2 regions of the Anaerostipes amylophilus genome follow, and region 1 is predicted to be linked to the other one. Evidence: riboswitches for the same ligand, from Rfam matches in the RefSeq annotation. Region 1 holds a riboswitch; the other holds the start of a gene.
The links. Region 1 has a riboswitch for FMN ahead of ribD (bifunctional diaminohydroxyphosphoribosylaminopyrimidine deaminase/5-amino-6-(5-phosphoribosylamino)uracil reductase RibD). Riboswitches for the same ligand answer to the same signal wherever they lie in the genome.
Positions count from the first base shown of each region.

Region 2: another riboswitch for FMN. It lies ahead of OCV53_RS11265 (ECF transporter S component); the one in region 1 lies ahead of ribD (bifunctional diaminohydroxyphosphoribosylaminopyrimidine deaminase/5-amino-6-(5-phosphoribosylamino)uracil reductase RibD).

Region 1 covers NZ_JAOQJG010000002.1:211,075-219,262, forward strand. Annotated here, with positions in the region: gene OCV53_RS03525 (NUDIX domain-containing protein) at 1-677, shown strand, start outside; gene OCV53_RS03530 (hypothetical protein) at 1,468-2,034, shown strand; FMN riboswitch at 2,085-2,203, shown strand; gene ribD (bifunctional diaminohydroxyphosphoribosylaminopyrimidine deaminase/5-amino-6-(5-phosphoribosylamino)uracil reductase RibD) at 2,420-3,505, shown strand; gene ribE (riboflavin synthase) at 3,487-4,146, shown strand; partial or broken gene ribA (GTP cyclohydrolase II) at 4,191-4,772, shown strand; gene ribH (6,7-dimethyl-8-ribityllumazine synthase) at 4,854-5,321, shown strand; gene OCV53_RS03555 (FGGY-family carbohydrate kinase) at 5,353-6,918, shown strand; gene OCV53_RS03560 (NAD-dependent protein deacylase) at 7,052-7,780, shown strand; gene OCV53_RS03565 (NusG domain II-containing protein) at 7,783-8,151, shown strand.
Region 2 covers NZ_JAOQJG010000008.1:25,135-33,322, reverse strand. Annotated here, with positions in the region: gene rny (ribonuclease Y) at 1-1,364, shown strand, start outside; gene OCV53_RS11280 (NUDIX hydrolase) at 1,449-1,979, shown strand; gene OCV53_RS11275 (hypothetical protein) at 2,065-2,628, shown strand; gene OCV53_RS11270 (3-deoxy-7-phosphoheptulonate synthase) at 2,653-3,681, opposite strand; FMN riboswitch at 3,879-4,022, shown strand; gene OCV53_RS11265 (ECF transporter S component) at 4,196-4,813, shown strand; gene OCV53_RS11260 (thioesterase family protein) at 4,881-5,273, opposite strand; gene OCV53_RS11255 (histidine phosphatase family protein) at 5,441-6,061, shown strand; gene OCV53_RS11250 (DUF1700 domain-containing protein) at 6,066-6,521, shown strand; gene OCV53_RS11245 (M20 metallopeptidase family protein) at 6,543-7,679, shown strand; gene thrC (threonine synthase) at 7,780-8,188, shown strand, end outside.

The sequences.
Region 1 (8,188 bases):
TAGACAAAGAAAAAATATTAGACCTTGATCTGTGGGAAGGTGACAGGTTATTTCTACGTTATATGCAGGAAAGAAGGCCATTTTTTTCGTTAAAATTGGTATATGAAGAAGGAAATTTAACAGCAGCTGTACTCGATGGAAAACCTTTAGAATTCTTCGACATTCTAGATGAAAAAGGAAACAAAACAGGCAGGATCAAAGAACGATCCTTAGTCCATGAAGATGGAGACATACATGGAACCGTTCATATCTGGATCAGAAGAAAAACAGAAAAAGGGTATGACCTGTTACTCCAAAAACGAAGCAAACAAAAAGACTCCTTCCCAGGCTGCTACGACATCTCATCCGCAGGTCATATCAGCGCAGGCGATGAACCATTAGAAACCGCATTAAGAGAACTAGAAGAAGAACTAGGGATCAAAGCAGAACCAGAACAACTTAAAAAAGTATGTATGCATGAAGGAAGCATGAATGGAAACTTCTATGGAAGAGAATTTAAGAATCATGAGATCAGCACGGTTTATATGTATGAAGAAACAGTGGATATTACAAAACTTAAACTACAGAAAGAAGAAGTCGAAGAGGTTATGTGGATGGATCAAGAAGAACTGATTCAGAAAGTGAGAGATGGTGGGATTCCAAATTGTATATACTTGGATGAAGTAGAGAAAATTTAATTTGTATGAGTTGAAGGTCATTGAGTATTTAGAGAAAAAATGAAAGATAGCATGTGAGCAACACGAATTCCATTGACGGAGTTTTGACAGAACGCTTATCCGCTGGATCTCCTGCAATAACTCGCGTTCAAAGGTACTGAAAACAGTAGTCTTTGACGCTCAAACAATTGCCCGATCCAGCTGCGATTCCGTCAAAACTCCTATGGAATTCGATCGTTGCTCACATGCTATCTTTCATTTTTTCTCTAAATACCTGAAGACTTTCAATCATAAAAATAAGAAAATTCAAGCTGATGGATGTATGTAAAACGTTATCAGTTTCCAATTTGTGTAGTAGCAGACAGATACTATTATCGCCAATACAGTAAAACATACACACTGTGTAGTGGTTTGAATAGACTTCAGGTGTATGTGACAGAAATAAAAGAAACACAAATATTTAAAAGAATCAAGGTGGCAAACATGAGCACTTTTTGAGTGCGTTTTTTACAAATTCGCAGTGCCTGTGGTTGGATGTCTGACCGTCGCTGCGGGCATTTTGGCTCGCAGCGAGGGAGTTTCCAAAGGAACAGGCACGGATCAGCGATCTGTAAAAAACGCTCTCAACAATGCGGAGTTGCCACCTTGATTCTTTTAAATATTTGTGTTTCTTTTATTTCTGTCACATACATGAGAGACTACCTTCAAATCAGGATTGTATAAAAACGAATAATCTATAGAATTCTTACTAAATTATGCTATAATATACAAGATTAATCAAACAGTTTCAAAATGAAAGAGGAAGTATCAAATGAAAAGGTTATTATTAGTTTTAATGTTGATTCTGGGAGCAGTAACGATCACAAGTCGTCCAGTACAGACTTATGCATATACAGAAGAGCAAAAACAACAGGCGAAATCATGGCTTTCTGCACATGGTTATCCACCAACAAGGGCAGGAGCAGAGCAAGCTTATCAGGATTATATGGATGGAAAGATTGATGTGCCAGAGGCTGATGCATATCTTGGAAGAAATAAGCAGAAGAAAATAGAAGAAAAGAATAACAGCACTTCAACTACGAATAAAACAAGTCAAAAGACAGGATCAGAAGATACAACAGATACTAAGAATACAGACACAAAGAATACAGATACAAAGAATACAGAATCACAGACATCTGCTACAAGCGAAACAACAACGACTACTACAGAAAAAACAGTAACAACAGAAACGAAAGAACAGCAGAAACAAAAAGAAGAGAAAAAGAAACAGGAGCAGAAAAAAGAAAAGAAGAAGCATATGACAGGAATTACAATTGCGATTGCGGCAGTTGCAGTTTTTGCGATTTTAGTATTGATCATGCGTAAGAAAATGTAAAAATGACTTGACACAAAAGTTAGTTAGTGCTATTTTATAAATAAATTAAATAATATCTTCAGGGCAGGGTGCAATTCCCTACCGGCGGTTACAGCCCGCGAGCTTTTGATAAGCATGACTTGGTGAGATTCCAAGGCCGACAGTACAGTCTGGATGGAAGAAGATTTAAGAAGTGATATTGATCATCATGTCCTGGGATTTTTATAATTCCAGGATTTTTTATTTCAAAAAGAAATATCAAGATATCAAAAAGGAGTTCCTGAAGAATTAGAACAAAGATCAGGAACTCCTTTTTATATTTCCGATTTCAATACCAATCAAAATCCAACCTCCCAAAATCAAAGAACCTGAAGGGAAGGGAGAAAAATATTTGAAAGAAGAATATATGCGGCGTGCGATCGAACTTGCCAAGAAAGGCTGTGGATATACCAATCCAAATCCTTTAGTCGGAGCAGTGATCGTAAAAGATCAAAGGGTTATTGGGGAAGGATATCATGAGAAGATCGGCGGATTACATGCAGAGCGAAATGCCTTAAAAAACTGCATAGAAGATCCTGAGGGAGCTGAGATTTATGTAACATTGGAGCCATGCTGCCATTATGGAAAAACACCACCATGTACGGAAGCGTTGATCGAAGCAGGGATCAAGAAAGTATATGTCGGGAATTTAGATCCCAATCCGAAAGTGGCAGGGGGCGGGATCAAAATCCTGAATGATCATGGAATAGAAACTGAGACAGGAATTCTTGAAGAAGAGTGCAGACAGTTAAACGATATATTTTTTCATTATATTCAGAATGATATTCCATATACAGCACTAAAATACGCAATGACATTGGATGGAAAGATTGCAACGGCAACTGGTGAATCCAAGTGGATCACAGGAGAAGAAGCCAGAAGACATGTACATACATTACGACATCAGTATGCAGCGATCATGGCAGGGATCGGTACGGTTTTAGCAGATGATCCGATGTTAAATGCACGAATCGAACATGGGAATGATCCAATTCGTGTGATATGTGATTCAAACTTAAGGATTTCGGAAGGATCAAATATCGTAAAAACAGCCAGAGAAATTCCAACGATCATCGCTACCATAAGTAAGGATCAAGAAAAAATAGCAAAATTAGAACAAAAAGGATGCAAGATCTTAAAAACGTCAGAGCAAGATGGAAAGGTCAATGTCAAAGAAGTTTTAAAACAGTTAAGAAATATGGAAATTGACAGTGTTTTAGTTGAGGGTGGTGGAATCTTGAATGAATCCTTGATCAAAAACGACTGTGTTCACAAAGTTTACGCCTATATTGCTCCCAAATTATTTGGAGGAGAAAAGGCCAAAACACCTGTAGAAGGCAAAGGGATCGAAAGGATCCAAGAAGCTTTGGTATTTGATGAATTAAAGGCAACACCACTTGGAAATGACATATTACTGGAAGGAAAGGTGAGATCATGTTTACTGGAATCGTAGAAGAATTAGGAACAGTCATATCCCTGAAGAGAGGAAGCAAAGCAGCAGTCCTTACGATCAAAGCAAATGTTATTTTTGAAGATCTTAAATTGGGAGACAGTGTAGCAGTTAATGGGGTCTGCCTGACAGCGACTCACATTAGCGGCAATACATTTCAGGCAGACGTGATGAATGAGACATTCAACCGAAGCAGTCTTGGAAGTTTAAAAAAGGGATCTGTCGTCAACTTAGAGCGAGCGATGGCAGCCAATGGAAGGTTCGGAGGTCATATGGTAGCAGGCCATGTGGACGATACAGGGGAACTTGTTAGTGTAAAACAAGATGATAATGCTGTATGGTTTACGATCAAAGCCCCAGAAAATATCATGAAATACTGTATTGAAAAAGGATCGATCGCACTCGATGGAATCAGCCTGACGATCGCTAAGTTAAGCGATGATACCATTTCCGTATCCATGATCCCACATACCATAAAAAATACCAATTTTGGATATAAAAAACCAGGAGATAAGATCAATCTGGAGAATGACATGGTTGGGAAATATATAGATAAACTGCTGCATTTTGATCAGCAGGAAACAAACGACAAACATACAAACAGCACCTTAACAATGGAAATGTTAAGAACTGCTGGATTTTAATAAAAAACGAGGAGGGAAAAGACAAGATGAGTGATGTAGTATGCGAAGTAATCGCACAGCTTCCAACAAAATACGGAACATTTGAGGCACATGGGTATGTAGACCAGAGAAGTGGGGAACATCATGTAGCACTGGTCAAAGGAGATATCGCAGACGGAGAACCAGTTTTATGTCGTGTGCATTCTGAGTGTCTGACCGGGGATACTTTTGGATCTTTACGCTGTGATTGTGGAGAACAGCGAAGTCGTGCAATGCGTCAGATCGAGAAAGAAGGACGAGGGGTTTTCTTATATATGCGTCAAGAAGGACGAGGAATCGGATTGATCAATAAACTGAAAGCTTATGTATTACAGGAACAGGGAATGGATACAGTCGAGGCCAACTTAGCTCTTGGATTTAAAGATGATGAACGAGATTACAGTGCAGGAGCCATGATCTTACAGGATTTAGGAATCAAAAAACTACGACTGATGACAAACAATCCAACCAAAATTGACGGATTAAATGAATATGGACTCGAGATCGTAGAACGAGTACCGATCCAGATGCCAATCAATCCATTTGATAAATATTATATGCAGACAAAGCAAAAGAAAATGGGACACATGACAACATACGAAGTTTAAATTAACAGAAAAATTAAAAAAATTAAGGTCCCAGGGACCTTAAGATTAACGAAATTAATGAAGAAAAAAGGAGTAATTAAAATGAGAGTATTAGAAGGTAAATTAGTAGCAAGCGGATTAAAAGTAGGAATCGTAGCAGCCAGATTTAATGAATTTATCGTATCCAAATTAGTATCCGGAGCTTTAGACGGATTGAAAAGACATGATGTGAAAGATGAAGATATCGATATCGCATGGGTACCAGGAGCTTTTGAGATTCCACTGATCGCAGACAAGATGGCAAAAAGCAAAAAATACGATGCAGTGATCTGTCTTGGAACAGTGATCCGTGGAGCAACAAGCCATTATGATTATGTATGTAACGAAGTATCCAAAGGAATCGCACAGGTATCATTAAATACAGGAATTCCAGTTTTATTCGGAGTTGTTACAACAGAAAATATCGAGCAGGCGATTGAACGTGCTGGAACAAAAGCAGGAAACAAAGGATATGACTGTGCATTATCTGCAATCGAAATGGTACAGCTGATCAAAGAAGTAGAAGCATAAAAAGAATCAGAAATTAAAGCAGGAAGTTAGTATGGAACAATATTATTTAGGATTTGACGCGGGAACACAAAGTGTAAAAACAGCAGTTTATGATATTGATATGAACCTGATCGTGCAGGATACCAATGCAACAATCTTAAATTATCCACATCCGGGATGGGTGGAAATGGACGCAGACCAGTATCTTCATGCAACGGTTACAGGGATCAGAAACTGCGTTACAAAGATGAAAGAAAAGAATCTGGATCCAGACAACATCCGCTCTATTTTTGGAGATGGGATCATCTGCGGGATTGTCGGTGTTGATAAGGATTGCCATGCAATCACACCTTACATCAATTATCTGGATTCCAGAACAAAAGAAGATGTTGAGGAACTAGCATCCCATCATTATGAGATCTGGGCAAAAGAGACTGGAAATCCTCAGCCAAACTGTATGTTTCCAGCGATGTTTGCACGTTGGATGATGAACAATTGTGAGGGCTTTAAAGAAAAAGGCAGAAAATTCATGCACAATGCCCCATATATCCTGGCTAATCTTGCAGGACTGTCTGCAGAAGATGCATTTATCGACTGGGGAACAATGTCTGGATGGGGACTAGGATACCGTGTAACAGAGAAAAAATGGTCCAAGGAACAATTAGAGATCCTTGGAATTCCAATGGAAATGATGCCAAAGATTCAAAAACCATGGGATATCATTGGAACATTATCAGAGACATTTGCAAAAGAAACCGGATTGAAACCAGGAATCCCAATCTGTGCGGGAGCCGGAGATACGATGCAGTCTATGATCGGATGCGGAGTGATCAAACCAGATCAGGCAGCCGACGTAGCAGGAACATGTGCGATGTTTTGTATCGCAACCGATGGAATCAATGAAGAATTAAGCAAACCAGAAAATGAACTGATCTTTAACAGCGGAACTTTAGAAAATACATACTTTTATTGGGGATTCATAAGAACCGGTGGATTAGCACTTCGTTGGTATCGAGATAATGTATGCAACGAAGCAGGAAATGGAGCATATTTTGATGAATTAAATGAGAAAGCACAAAATGTGCCATGCGGATCCAAAGGAGTCTTGTTCCTTCCATATTTAACAGGAGGATTTGGAGAAACATCCAATGCAAGTGCCTGTTTCCTGAATATGACGATGGACACAGATCAGGGAGTACAGTGGCGTGCAGTTTTAGAAGCGATCGGTTACGATTATATGAGTGTGACAGATATTTATAAAAAAGCAGGCGTGCCACTCGAATTTATGACGATCACAGAAGGTGGAAGCAATTCAGAAGTCTGGAATCAGATCAAAGCAGACATGTTAGGATGTAAGAGTGCCACATTAGAAAATGCACAAGGAGCAGTTCTTACAGATGCAGTGATCGCAGCATATGCGGTAGGAGATCTGGAAGATCCAAGTCAGGTATTTGAAAAAACAAGAAAGATCAAGAAAATTTATGAACCTGATCCAATAAGAACAAAATACTATCGCAGTATTTATGAACAACAAAGAAAACTGATCAAAGACGATATGGCAGCAGTTTTTGAGACTTTACACCAGATCAGTAAGATTCAAGAACAAAGCAATGATTAAAAAAATGAAAAGGCTTCTTTACAAGAGGCCTTTTTTTCTTGTACAATAAAGGATAAAGTATATAAAAATAAGTTATAAGCAACTAACTTTGTAGATGATTTTTGATCAATTAGATTTCAAGGAGGAAAAAGTCATGGATAACGAAAAGATTGAAAAATTACAACAGATGATCGATGAAAGTGATCATATCGTATTCTTTGGTGGCGCAGGTGTTTCAACAGAGAGTCATATTCCAGACTTTCGAAGCACGGATGGTTTGTATCACCAGACTTATAAATATCCACCCGAGGTTATGGTAAGTCATACATTTTATACACAGCATACGGAAGAATTTTATGATTTTTATAAGAATAAGATGATCTTCTTGGATGCAAAACCGAATAAGGCACATTTAAAACTTGCAGAGATGGAACGGGCGGGAAAACTGTCTGCGATCGTTACGCAAAATATCGACGGGCTTCATCAGGCAGCAGGAAGTAAAAATGTCTTTGAACTGCACGGCAGTGTTCACAGAAACTATTGCCAGAAATGCGGCAAGTTCTTCGATGTGAATTATGTCGTGAATGCCAAAGGAGTCCCATATTGTGATGAATGTGGGGGAATCATCAAACCAGATGTTGTATTATATGAAGAAGGTTTAGATTCTCAGACGATCAACGGAGCAGTCAGAGCCATTTCAAAGGCAGATATGCTGATCATTGGAGGAACATCACTGGTTGTCTATCCAGCCGCTGGAATGATCGATTATTTTAAAGGAAAATATCTTGCAGTACTGAATCGTGATGCGACAAGCAGAGATAAACAGGCAGATTTGTGCATTACAGACCCAATTGGAGAAGTACTGGGAAGAATCAGGGTATAAAGATGAAGAAAAAGGATATGATCTTGATCGCAGCAGTACTGGCAATTTCGCTGATCAGTTTTGCAGCGATCAAGATGACACAAAAAGACGGAAAAGAAGTGATCGTGACAGTTGAAGGAAAAGAAGTGTACAAAACATCCATCAAGAAAGATCAAATTTATCAGATTCCAGAGAAAAATGGCACGAACGTCATGCAGATCAAAGATGGAAAAGTTACAATGAAAAAAGCAGACTGTAAAGACCAGATCTGTGCAGACCATAAAGCAATTGAGAAATCAGGAGAAACGATCGTATGTCTGCCACATAAAGTAGTGATTGAGATTCAATCAGAAGATGGCAAAGAACAGGAATTAGACGGGGTAACACAATAAACATCAGATGAGATAGAAAACAACAGGAGAAATAAAA
Region 2 (8,188 bases), on a different contig from region 1:
TGGAAGTAAAAGAAGAAACTATAAAAGCGAGACATGACTTTGAAAAAGAGACAAAAGAACGCAGGGCAGAACTGCAGAAGTATGAGCAGAGAGTTCTCTCTAAAGAAGAGACTGTAGAGAAGAAAGCTACAACATTAGAGCGCAAAGAACAGTCATTAGCATCGAAAGAGAAGAACATTGAAACAGAGAAAGCTCAGTTGCAGGAACTGCAGGCAAAACATCTACAGGAACTGGAAAGAATTTCCGGATTGACCTCTGATCAGGCAAAAGAGCAATTATTATCAGCAGTAAAAGAAGATGTGAAACACGAGACAGCAATGTATGTCAAAGAGATGGAGACAAGAGCGAAAGAAGATGCCAGAAAGAAAGCCAAAGAATATGTGGTAACTGCGATTCAGAAGTGTGCAGTTGATCATGTGGCTGAGACAACGATTTCGTTGGTACAGCTTCCAAACGATGAGATGAAGGGAAGAATCATCGGTCGTGAAGGACGTAATATCCGTTCCATTGAGAACGCTACTGGGGTTGAATTGATTATCGATGATACACCGGAAGCAGTTGTACTGTCAAGCTTTAATCCGGTTCGACGAGAGATTGCAAGAATCGCCTTAGAGAAACTGATCGTGGATGGAAGAATTCATCCAGCACGCATCGAGGAGATGGTTGAGAAAGCGACAAAAGAAGTCGAAACTATGATGCGCGAAGAAGGAGAAGCAGCAACATTAGAACTTGGGGTTCATGGAATCCATCCAGAGCTTGTAAGACTTCTTGGAAGAATGAAGTTCCGTACAAGCTATGGACAGAATGCATTAAAACATTCCATGGAAGTTGCACAGTTATCCGGACTTTTAGCAGCAGAGATCGGTGTCGATGTAAGAATGGCCAAGAGAGCAGGTCTGCTTCATGACATCGGTAAATCAATCGATCACGAAGTAGAAGGTTCTCACGTAGAACTCGGTGTGAATCTGTGTAAGAAGTATAAGGAGAATCCAATTGTCATCAATGCAGTGGCATCTCATCATGGTGATGAGGAGCCAGAATCATTGATCGCATGTCTGGTACAGGCAGCTGATGCAATCTCAGCAGCACGTCCAGGTGCAAGAAGCGAGACACTGGAAAGTTATACAACAAGATTAAAACAGCTGGAAGAGATTGCAGACTCCTTCCAGGGTGTTGATAAAACTTTTGCAATTCAGGCAGGTCGAGAAATTCGAGTTATGGTAGTTCCTGAACAAATCAGTGACGATGATATGATCTTACTGGCGAGAGATATTTCAAATCAGATCGAAGAGAATCTGGATTATCCAGGACAGATCAAGGTTAATGTGATCAGAGAGTCACGAGTTGTTGACTATGCGAAATAACAAGAAGCGATAGAGAAATCTATCGCTTTTTCCAATTAATAGGAATATTAACAGTAGAGAATGGATAGAAAAGGAGATAGAATCATGAAAGGATACGAGAAATTAGAACAGCGCCTGATGCATCAAGGAAAAGTTGTTGGATTTTACGAAGATATTGTGAAACTTCCAAGTGGAAAAGTAGTCACATGGGATCTTGTAAAACATAAAGGTGCGGCAGCAGTTGTTCCAGTCACCGACAAAGGAACGATCCTACTTGTAAGACAATACCGCAATGCACTTGATCAGGAAACACTTGAAATTCCAGCTGGAGGAATTGAACCAGGGGAGACACCACTTGAATGTGTCACAAGAGAGATTGAAGAGGAAACAGGATACATTGCAGGACATATGCAACATCTGATGACTGTGATCACAGCGATAGGTTTTTGTGATGAAAAGATACCAATTTATGTTGCAACGGATCTAAAGCCATCGAAGCAGCATCTTGATGAAGATGAGTTTATTGACGTAGAAGAATATACAACAGATGAGATCAAAGATATGATCTTTTCAGGAAAGATCATCGATGCAAAGACGATATCAGGAGTTCTTGGATATCTTAATATGGAGAAGTAAATTTATACATCAGAGAAGCATCTAATAAAATAGAATATAAAAGACAGGCACTGCATATGATATAATGAGGCAGGGAGGGAAATGTGTGGATAAAGAGAAATTTTTTTCAGGATTATGGATCATAGCAGGTCTGATCCTAGGAAGTTTGTTTACGAATTTTATATATCAGGATTATCTTGCATATGGAGGGCAGGTGCAATATCTGGTATTTCATAATCAGAAATTATATAGTGCAAGCATGAGCTTATTTTTTTATATTCTATTTAAACGTGTGAAACAGTATGCAATGATCTATCTGGCAGGATATTTATTAAAACCATGGATTTTTTTGTACGGATTTACGTTTAGTATGGCATTTTTTCTAGGTTCGATGTTATCACTTCAGATCATACAGATGGGAATGAGAGGATTATTTCTTGTGCTTTTGAGTTTGTTTCCGCAGTTTATTTTATATGGAATGAGCCTTATTTTGCTCATAAAACGAAATTTTCAAGAAGAAAAAAAGGAAGAAATGCTTTATGAAACAAGCAGTTCCTTCCTTCTACGTTATAGTATTCTGTTTGAAATAATATTTATAATACTGGGATGCATTCTGGAAAGTTTCATAAATCCATCGATAATGTCAGGAATGCTGAAACTTTGGAAGTAATGTACCTAGAATCTTGTATTTATTCTATACATAATCTGCCATACGATAAAGCAGGGCAGCAGATTTGTCCCATCCAAGACAAGGGTCAGTGATAGACTGTCCATAAACACCATTACCGATAGACTGGTTACCATCTTCGATGTAACTTTCGATCATGATACCTTTGACAAGATTTTTGATCTCAGGTAAGAAACTTCTGCTGTGGAGAACTTCCTGTACGATACGAGGCTGCTGATCCCACTGTTTACCTGAATTAGAGTGATTTGCATCAACGATAACTGCAGGGTTCTTAAGCTGGAATTTCTCGTACATATAAGCAACACGAGTCAGATCTTCATAATGATAGTTTGGAATATTATTTCCATGACGATTCACGGAACCACGTAAAATGGCATGTGTCAGAGGGTTACCATCTGTTTTGACCTCGTATCCATTGGCAATGAAATCATGCTGGTGCTGTCCAGCAGTGATAGAGTTCATCATAACTGTCAGGTCTCCACCAGTAGGGTTCTTCATTCCAGCAGGGATATCAAATCCGCTGACTGTCAGGCGGTGCTGCTGGTTCTCTACAGAACGGGCTCCAACGGCAACGTAGGATAAAAGGTCATCCATATATGGCCAGTTTCCTGGATAGAGCATCTCGTCTGCGGCAGGCATATGAAATTCTTCTAATGCTTCCATATGAAGTTTACGAACAGAACGAAGACCACTTGCCATATCTGGTGCTTTCTCTGGGTCTGGCTGATGAACCATGCCTTTGTATCCATCACCTGTTGTACGAGGCTTGTTAGTGTAGATACGAGGGATGATCAGTAACTTGTCAGCAAGATCTTTCTGAACTCTTGCCAGACGTCCAAGATAATCCATAACAGCAGTTTCATTATCTGCAGAACAAGGCCCGATGATGACTAAGAATTTATCAGATTTACCTGTAAATACATCACGGATCTCTTTGTCTCTTGCAGCTTTGATTTGTTTTGCTTCTTCACTCAGAGGCATCTCTTCTTTTAATTCCTCTGGAGAAGGCATCTTCGCAATTTTGTGCATTCCCATAGTTGTTTTCTCCTTAACAATTCATACAATAAAGCATTTTGCTTGTGTATATTTTAACAAATAATAATCTTTGTGTAAAGATAAGGAAATATGAAATGATACTTTACAAATAAAACAGAAGTTATTATAATAAAAAATGTGAACAGAAAACACTTTCATTTTCTGGTAATTGAATATTGAAGTAGAGAAGATTGATTCTCCAACTTCAGGGCAGAGTGAGATATCGAAGATATCAATTCTCGACTGGTGGTGATACTCTAAGAGAGATAAGTCCACGAGCGTAAAGCCGATCAGGTTAGAATCCTGAACCAACAGTATAGTCTGGATGAAAGAAGTAGTTGGATGACATGTCTTAAGATATTACGAAGATATAAGATATGTGATCAAGTCAGAAGCCCTGTCGTTTATGTAGATAAATGGACAGGATTTTTTCTTGTATAAAACAATTATAAAATTTTGCAAGAACTTCTGGCGGACAAATTTAAAATCTTTTGATAAGAAAGGGAGAATTATCATGTCAGGAGACACAATGACAATGAAAAGAACAAAGTTCAATATCAGAACGATCGCAGTAACAGGTATGTTGGGAGCATTGGCAACAGTGCTGATGTTTTTGGAATTTCCAATTCCTATGTTAATACCACCATTTATCAAGTTTGATTTTTCAGAACTTCCAGCATTATTAGCAGCATATGCGATGGGACCGGTATCTGGAATTGCAGTATGCTTTATCAAGAATGCGATCAACCTTCTTCATACACAGACAGGTGGAGTTGGAGAGCTTTCTAACTTTATCTTAGGCGTATGCTTTGTATTACCAGCAGGACTTATTTATAAGAAAAAGAAAACACAGAAGAGTGCAATGATCGGAGCATTAGCAGGGGCAGTCCTTATGTCAGTCGTCAGCGTATTTTCAAACTACTTTGTTGTATATCCAGTATACACAAACTTCATGCCAATGCAGGCGATTCTTGGTGCATATCAGGCGATCAACAAGAACGTGAAGACATTATGGGATGCACTGATCTGGTTTAATATGCCATTCACATTTATCAAAGGAATGTGCAGTGTAGTGATTACATTCTTTATTTATAAGAAGATTTCCCCAATCTTAAAGGGAACAAGCAGATAAAAATATAATAAAAATGGTGTCGGGATTAAATCCTGACACCATTTTTTTTTGTACATAGAGTTAAAAATTAATCTTCTAATTTCTTAGCAGCTTTTTCCATAAATGGTTCATCAGCAACGATGAATCTTTCATGAGTACCGATTCCAACACGTCCTTTGTTATCAGTTACTTCGATATGGAATACCAGACGTTTGCGGTCAATCTCAGATAATGAGCAGTGACATTTGATCGTTCCATTGACTGGTGTTGCGGAAACATGTGCAATGTTTAAATTTGTTCCAACACTTGTCTGACCTTCTTCAAGTTTGCCATCTAATAATTTAACAGCGGCTTTCTCAATTAATAAGATCATAGCAGGTGTTGCATAAACAGGAAGGCTTCCACTTCCCCATTCCTTTGCAGTGTTTTCTGGAACTACTTGTTCTGTTAATTCAATCTCGTCTCCAACATGAATGTTCATAATTTTTCTCTCCTAAAATTTCAGTTTATATGTATAATCTTAGTATAGCAAAGTTCGATAAAAAATCCATAGTTTTTTATATTTTAGTGAAAAAATGCACAATGAAGAGGGACTAGACTCAATCAAAAAAATAAGGTATGCTATTGTTAAATTGGAGGTAAAATGTTTTGAAGTTATATTTGATCCGGCATGGAGAAACTGACTGGAATAAAGTACATAGAATTCAGGGAAGTTCAGATATAGAGTTGAATGAATATGGAAGAGAACTTGCATTTATGACAAGAGAAGGACTTCGTCATGTACCATTTGATATAGGATATACCAGTCCATTAAAGAGAGCAAAAGAAACAGGGGAGATCATTTTAGGTGGAAGAAATGTTCCGTTATATGAGGACGAAAGGGTGAAAGAAGCTTGTTTTGGAATGTTTGAAGGAATGACATTAAAAGAATTGGAAGACAGGAATGATCCATTTCTTGATTTTTTTAATGATCCAGTACATTTTGAAACGACTAATGGTTGTGAGACACATAGAGAAGTTATAGGAAGGGCAGTAGAATTTTTGGAAGATATGATTCTGCCGAATGAGAGAAAATATCAGCACGTTGCTGTTTTTTCCCATGGAGCCTGGATACATAGTTTGCTGACTCATATATACGGAAGAGATATCGAGGAATTCTGGCATGCACCAAGACAGGAGAATTGTGGAGTGACAACGATCGAAGTAAAAGACGGAACCTGTCACGTATTAAAGGAGTCAGAGATTTTCTATAATAAGGATGGAGAATAAATTTATGACAAGAAAACAATTTATGGGGGAGTTAAGATCTTCACTAGAGGGAATAGTATCGCCGATGGTAGTACAACAAAATATTGACTATTATGAGAATTATATCAATGAACAGATCAGAAGTGGAAAGACAGAAGCAGAAATTTTAAACGAATTAGGTAGTCCAAGACTGATCGCAAGGTCGATCATTGACGCAGCAGGTGTGGACGATAGTTATGCACAGACAGAATATTATGAGGATGAACAGGAGGAAACTCCAGAGGATATGTTTGGTGGAAATACACATATTTTCACGATGAATTCTACAAAATTTAAACTCGGATGTCTTTTATCCGTGATCATTTTTATTTTCATTATTTACTTACTGTTTCATATATTTAATGCAATGATGATCGTGCTGGGACCAGTGATCATTGTTGGGTTGATCGTTGCCTTAATCATGAATCTTACAGGAAGGTAGTCAGCAAAGAAAGGAAGCAATATGGACATAAACCAGGAAGCATATGCAATTGAACAAGAAGTCGTAGAATTTCGCCGGGCACTGCATCGATGTCCGGAAACAGCATTTCATGAGACTATGACGATGGAATATATCAGAGAACATCTGGAAGAATGGGAGATCTCGTATAAGATTTTTGATCCCTCAGGAATTATTGCAGTTGTTGGTAATGGAAGGAAAGACAGTATTGCACTTAGAGCAGATATGGATGCTCTTGAAGTGGAAGAAGAAACAGGACTTGATTTTGCATCATTAAATCATGGTTGTATGCATGCGTGTGGACATGATGGGCACACAGCGATTCTTATGGCAACAGCGAAGATTTTAAAGATGCATGAGGCAGAATTAAATCGTAGAGTTTATCTTGTGTTTCAGCCAGCAGAAGAAACTGCGGAAGGTGCCAGGTTTATGTTAAAAACAGGAATCCTGGACAGTGTAAAGCGAATTTATGGAGTTCACATTTTCAATGGAATTCCATCCGGAAAGATTTCTCTGGAGGCAGGACCAAGAATGGCGGCGACAAACTGGCTGGCAGTTCATTTATATGGAAAGTCTGGTCATGCAGGAAAGCCACATGAAGGAATTGATACCGCGGTGGCAGTATCATCGATGGTAATGAATATGCAAACCATCGTAAGTAGAAATCTAAATCCATTAGATCCCGCAGTATTAACGATCGGGAAGATTGAAGCAGGAACAGCAAGAAATGTGATCGCGGGAGAAGCTAAGATCGAAGGAACAGCAAGAACATTTTCAAAGCAGGCACAGGAAATGATCGAAGAGAGAGTCAAAGATATTGCAAAAGCCCATGAACAGATGTATGGGATCGATGTCACAGTTGATTTTCAGCCATCAAGTCATGGAGCACTGATCAATGATCCAGAGATTGTAGAAAATGTAATGGAGAAGGCAGGAGAAGTGTTCGATCCGTCAGAATTTACGCATGTTCCTGCGATGATGTTAGGAGAGGATTTTGCTAATTACTTAGAGGAAATCGATGGATGTTTTGCGTTTATCGGAGGTGGAGACCACCCTGCAAATCATCATGGAAAGTTCGATTTTGATGAGAAAGCTTTGATCAGCGGTGTCCGTCTCATGCTGACATTTGTAATTGTATAAGATATAGTTCATGAAAATCTGTTGTAGATGGATACAACATATGTTATAATCAGAAACCAACAGAAACACGCATATTTGATAGAAGAAAAGGTAGGGAAATATGAATTTAGTATACCACAGCACAAGAAACAGTGAAGAAACAGCAACCGCCTCTGAAGCTATTTTAAAAGGATTAACAAGCGATGGAGGATTATTCGTACCAGACAGTATTCCAAAGTTAAACGTAGCATTGGAAGATCTGACAAAGATGTCCTATCAGGAAATTGCTTATGCAGTCATGAAAGAATTCCTTACAGACTTTACAGAAGAAGAATTAAAGACTTGTATTAATAATGCATACGACAGCAAGTTTGACACAGAAGAAATTGCAGTAACAAAGAAAGTAGACGGAGCATATTATCTGGAATTGTTCCACGGGGCAACAATTGCATTTAAAGATATGGCATTATCTATTCTTCCACATTTACTCGTAACATCTGCAAGAAAGAATAACGTTAAGAATGAAATCG